Linked DNA regions of Halotia branconii CENA392. The protein of the gene in region 2 interacts with the protein of the main gene of each other region in a pairwise test. Links are inferred from orthologs where the notes say so. Each region holds a gene or a part of one and is shown on either strand. Other genes may lie near its edges.

Region 1 (2,955 bases), 480 kb from region 2 along the record:
GGTACAAGTAAATTAGGAATTAAGCTCGTATAAAGACTACCTGGGCCAATAATAATGTAATCGGCTTCTTTAATTGCCTTAATAGCTGCTGGTACTGCTGGAGGATTAGCAGGAATGCAGCCAATTTTGACAACTTTTCCCCCCGCTTTGGGAATACTTGACTCGCCCTCAATCCGGCGACCATCAGCTAATTCTGCCCAAAGACGAACATCACTCAAAGTTGCTGGCAAAACTTGCCCGCGCACGGCTAGCACTTTAGAACTGGCTGCAACTGCCCGTTCTAAGTCGCCAGTAATATCACTCATTGCCGTTAAAAACAAGTTACCAAAACTGTGACCTGTCAATCCATCCCCAGCCCGAAAGCGATATTGAAATAATTCTGTTAATAACTTTTCTTCATCTGCTAAAGCTGCCAAACAATTACGAATATCCCCTGGTGGTAAAACTCCAAATTCTTGGCGTAACCTTCCAGAAGACCCACCATCATCAGCTACAGTTACAATTGCAGTAATATTAGCACTGTATGTTTTGAGTCCTCTCAGTAAGGTAGAAAGTCCTGTACCTCCACCAATCACGACGATTTTTGGCCCTCTATATAATCGCCGATAAGCCAGCAGGACATCAATTAGTTCTTCTTCACCTTCTGGTCTTAATACCTTAGTAATTGAACTGACGGTGCGAGTTTGCCCCCACAGCAGCAACAGCAAGCCGCCAAGCAGCACTAAAGGCCCACTGATATAGTTGGGTAAGAGGTCAGTAATCACTCCTAAAAAACCCTTAACCAACTCAATCATCCAAAAAATCGGGGTGAGCTTAATCCAAATAGCTAACCCCAAACTAGCTAGCAGTACACCTCCAACACTAATCAACAACCAACGTTTGACAGAGAGTCCAGGGGATAACCATTTGAACCACTGGTTGACCCGATAGGAAGTTCGACTACGTGACCGTTTTTGCAAAGTGTTGAGGGCTTGTCTAAGAAAACCGATTGACATACCTAATTGGGAGCAGGGGGGAACAAACTAATGATTAACAGAAAATGTACACTACCTGGTTTTAACACCAAGTGGCACATTATTAAATTTTTCTGTGTGATTAGATTAAAAGTGAGTCGTTAAAGTTGCCAGTGTTCCCCATAAAACAGTACCCTGACTTGATAAAAGTGAGTTTAATGGAAAAACGAATTTTAGGACTAGATCCAGGACTGGCAATTTTAGGATTTGGAGCAATTAACTGTACACAGGCTGCTACTAAAGGACAAAACACAGCAGTCAATATGCTAGATTTTGGCGTAATTCGGACATCGGCAGATGCAGAAATGGGACAACGCCTATGTACAATATTTGACGATTTACACACCCTGATTCAAGAATTACAACCAGATTTGGTTGCGATCGAGAAATTGTTTTTCTATCGTATGTCAAGTACAATCCTCGTGGCACAAGCAAGAGGTGTAGTTATGTTGACTTTAGCGCAACATAATTTACCATATATAGAATTTACTCCTGCTCAAATCAAACAAGCTTTAACAGGCTACGGTAATGCAGATAAATCAGAAGTTCAAGATGCGGTGGCGCGGGAGTTAAATTTAGCAGAAATTCCCCAGCCAGATGATGCTGCTGATGCTTTGGCGGTGGCTTTAACAGCGTGGTTCCAGGTGTAAAACTGTAAAATGAGAATAATTATATTGAACTGAAAAGCAAATAGTTACGAATTATATAGTTATTGGGACGATCGCCTGAACCAATAAACTGTAATTTGGGATGAGCGATCGCTTTTTGCTGTCTGAATTTTTTAGTATTAAAGAGTAGTGTATTAACTTGCTACTTTTTTTATTTTTGAAAAAATTCAGTACACCTCAAAGATTCTTGTTCCCTGTTTCCTGTTCCCCGCCCACGCAAGTAATTTCACCAAATCAAATCGGATTCCTATATCATTCAGCTATGTTAGAAATAATACGCCCAACTGATAAATAAATATTTTCCACAAGTAAAATCAGGAGTTATTAACCACAAATTTACCTCATAACTTCAGTTGAAACATCTAATTTTGTTTGCTAATTAGCTGAGTTTATATGCGATCAAAAATTGAGAATGCCTATCTTAAAACCTATGTCAGAATTATGGAGTAATTTATTTAGTTCAGGATCATTTATCCCACATGGACATTGCTATTTATGGCAGACAAATTTAGTGTGGTTACACTTAATTTCTGACGCACTTATTGCCGTAGCATATTACTCGATTCCAACAACACTGTTTTATTTTGTTCGCAAGCGGCAAGATCTACCTTTTGATTGGATTTTCTTACTATTTAGCGCATTTATTGTTGCTTGCGGCACTACTCATATATTGGAGATTTGGACACTTTGGCATCCCACCTATTGGCTGTCGGGATTAGTCAAAGCAGTAACTGCAATAATATCTGTAATTACAGCCATAGAACTTGTGCCACTAGTGCCACAAGCGCTTGCACTTCCCAGTCCTGCTCAACTAGAACAAACAAATCAACAACTGCAAATACAAATAACCGAACGGTTACGGGTTGAGGATCATTTAGAAGAATTGGTTACTCTGCGTACCAATGAAATTACCAAGACTAACGAACAATTACAACAAGAAATAGCTGAACGTCAGCGTGTTGTAGAAGTTCTACGACAAAGTGAACAGCGTTACCGTTACTTAGCTAATGCAATTCCTCAGCTTGTATGGACAACTAATGCTGACGGTCAATGTGATTATTTTAATCAAAATTGGTACGATTATACAGGGCTAACATTAGAGCAGTCTTTGGGTTCTGGTTGGGTGGCAGCGTTGCATCCAGATGATGTAGAACAAGCTGAAAAAGTGTGGTTAAATGCTGTAAAACGTGGCACTTTATATGAAAATGAATATCGGTTCAAATGGGCTGGTGATGGTTCCTATCGTTGGCAACTAGCGCGAGGCTTTCCCCTTA
Region 2 (3,015 bases):
TGGAAGAACTACCTTCGAGTACTCACTTTAAACTCAAGTCTTATCCAATGGATGCTAGAGACGAGTTTGTTTATAAAACAGATTTGATCCGACGGGCTAAACAAGTGTTTGCCAAATATGGACTTTCCTATCCCCAATTGAGCCAAGAATCTCCTCAAATTTTGGCTAAATCATAATTAACTAACAAAAAATGATCGTGATTGCTAGGTAGTTGAGGACACAAACTAATTATAAAAAGCACTTCTTTGAATAATTCTGACACTAGCAAGAATACACAAGAGCCAAAATCTGGTAGATTATCTCGGAACGCATGGTCAAGAATTTGTGCTTGCAGATTGTACCTAGCGAGTCTTCAAATTTTTGAGTAATTTGCCATCTACTAACTTGTAAAACCATGAAACCATTTCTTTTTGTTACTGATCTAGATCACACTTTTGTAGGTAACGACCAAGCTTTAGTAGAACTGAGCCAACTTTTGAGTCAACATCGCCAAGATTATGGGACTAAAATTGTCTATGCTACAGGGCGATCGCCTGTTCTTTACAAAGAACTCCAAGTAGAAAGAAATCTCATCCAACCAGATGCTCTGGTTCTTTCTGTAGGTACAGAGATTTATCTTGATGGTACTGAGACTCCCGATTTTGGTTGGTCAGAAATTCTCTCACCTGGATGGGATAGGGAAAAAGTACTATCCATCACTCAGTGTTTTCCTGAGTTGGCTTTGCAACCAGATTCAGAGCAGCGTCCTTTTAAAGTAAGTTGTTTTCTGCATCAAGAAGTTGCAGCAGATGTTTTGCCACAGCTAGAGTCAGAACTGCAAAAATGTGAATTAAATATAAAGTTAATTTATAGTAGCGGTATTGACCTTGACATTGTGCCACTTACCAGCGATAAAGGTCAGGCAATGCAGTTTTTACGTCAAAAGTGGAAATTTGCAGCAGAACGGACAGTTGTCTGCGGTGATTCAGGTAATGATATTGCTTTATTTGCTGTAGGCAACGAAAAAGGAATCATAGTCGGGAATGCACGCAAAGAGTTACTCCAGTGGCACAACGAGTATCCCGCTGACCATCGTTACCTAGCACAAGGTTCTTGTGCAGGTGGCATTCTTGAAGGCTTAAAACATTTTGGTTTCTTAGAATGATTAGCTATCTCAAAGGAATCGTCGCTGGTATTCAAACAATTAGCGGTAATCGCGTTGTTTTGACTTTAGAAGTGAATGGCTTAGGGTATGATTTGCAAATTCCTCAACGCCTAGCACAGCAATTGCCAGACTCAGGAGGAGTGATTCAGATTTTTACCCATTTGCAAATTCGGGAAGAAGTACCGTTTATGTACGGCTTTGCCTCCCCAGCAGAACGTGATTTATTCCGTCATTTACTGACTGTTAGCGGTATTGGTGCGTCTTTAGCGATCGCTTTGCTGGACACTTTGGAATTACCAGATTTAGTCCAAGCAATTATCGCCGCTAACACGCAAATCTTAATTCAAGCCCCTGGTGTCGGCAAAAAAACCGCAGAACGCATTTGTCTAGAACTCAAAAGCAAATTAGTCGAGTGGCGCAAATCAGCAGGCTTCTTCGTCGCCACAGGCGGCCCAGCACCAGGGATTCTTGAAGAAGTGCAAATGACTCTCTTTGCCTTGGGATATACTGCCCATGAAGTCAGTCACGCCCTTCATGTCGTCAGCGAAGACATTGGTCTACCCAAAGACGCTTATGTGGAAGACTGGATCAAACAAGCGATCGCTCATCTAAGCAGCAGCGAACAAGTTAGTTAGTCAAGGTGCATTCCCCATGCCCTATGCCCTATGCCCTATGATTGGATAGCAGAATCTCTTACAACCATTCACCGAGCAGATTGGTATCGCTCAGTACAAACAATCCACGGTCGCCCTGGTGCTACTGTGCTTTTGGCTGGGCAAGAGGTGATTAACTTTGCCAGTAACGATTATTTGGGATTGGCTGGAGATGAACGCTTAATGACTGCGGCAATTGCTGCCATTCAAAAATTTGGGACTGGTAGTACTGGTTCTCGATTACTTAGTGGACATCGTGAATTACATCGGGAATTAGAGCAGGCGATCGCATATCTAAAACAAACAGAAGATGCAGTAATATTTAGTTCTGGGTATCTAGCAAATTTAGGTGCAATTACTGCTTTAGTAGGTAAGCGCGATTTAATTTTATCCGACCAGTACAATCATTCAAGTCTCAAAAATGGGGCGATTCTCAGCGGTGCAACGGTAATTGAATATCCACACTGTGATGTTGCAGCACTAAAAACCCAATTAATTCAACAGCGGCAAAACTACCGACGCTGTTTGATAATTACTGATAGTGTCTTCAGCATGGATGGTGATTTATGTCCCTTACCAGCACTTTTAGCTCTAGCTGATGAGTTTAGCTGTATGCTGCTAGTCGATGAAGCTCATGCCACTGGGGTACTAGGAAAAACTGGCGCTGGATGCGTCGAACATTTTGGATGTACAGGTAGGCAATTAATTCAAATTGGCACTTTAAGTAAAGCCTTGGGTAGCTTAGGCGGATACGTTGCCGGAAGTGCTACTTTAATTGACTTTTTACGGAATCGCGCCCCTAGTTGGATTTATACCACTGCACTTTCACCCGCAGACACAGCAGCAGCCTTAGCAGCAATTAAAACATTGCAGCAAGAACCACAACGCCTAAACCAATTGTGGCGGAATATAGATTATTTAAAAAATTTAATACACGAACAGCTACCTAATTTAAAATTGTTACCTTCAGAATCACCTATATTATGTCTTCAATTGCCAAGTGCTGCTGCGGCACTCAATGCTGCTAAACAACTCAAAAATCATGGCATTTTTGCCCCAGCAATTCGTCCGCCCACAGTACCCATAAGTCGGATTAGAATTTCTGTAATGGCAACTCATCAACCAACGCATATTGAGAAATTAGTAGCAGCATTAAATAACATTAATAAAAAATTATAAATCACTTTTATATCAAAATTAACAGGAAAATTAACAATG

What was found.
Region 1: the proteins of ruvA (region 2) and ruvC interact in binary tests that used the Escherichia coli proteins (3 or more experiments, as listed by UniProt). The link is inferred for Halotia branconii CENA392 from one-to-one orthologs.

Annotation. Positions count from the first base shown.
Region 1 is NZ_CP124543.1:4,310,754-4,313,708, reverse strand. The notes cover bases 29-2,917. They hold ruvC (crossover junction endodeoxyribonuclease RuvC), read left to right. Parts: upstream 29-1,171; coding sequence 1,172-1,663; downstream 1,664-2,917. Other genes in these bases: QI031_RS18985 (hybrid sensor histidine kinase/response regulator), read left to right, coding at 2,112-2,917; QI031_RS18995 (gluconeogenesis factor YvcK family protein), read right to left, coding at 29-995. Also shown: more of QI031_RS18995, read right to left, coding at 1-28; more of QI031_RS18985, read left to right, coding at 2,918-2,955.
Region 2 is NZ_CP124543.1:3,834,950-3,837,964, forward strand. What follows is about bases 11-2,959. They hold ruvA (Holliday junction branch migration protein RuvA), read left to right. Parts: upstream 11-1,140; coding sequence 1,141-1,779; downstream 1,780-2,959. Other genes in these bases: QI031_RS16865 (mechanosensitive ion channel family protein), read left to right, coding at 11-176; QI031_RS16870 (sucrose-phosphate phosphatase), read left to right, coding at 395-1,144; bioF (8-amino-7-oxononanoate synthase), read left to right, coding at 1,810-2,959. In the rest of the region: more of QI031_RS16865, read left to right, coding at 1-10; more of bioF, read left to right, coding at 2,960-2,976; QI031_RS16885 (Uma2 family endonuclease), read left to right, coding at 3,013-3,015. UniProt on the Escherichia coli protein: The RuvA-RuvB-RuvC complex processes Holliday junction (HJ) DNA during genetic recombination and DNA repair.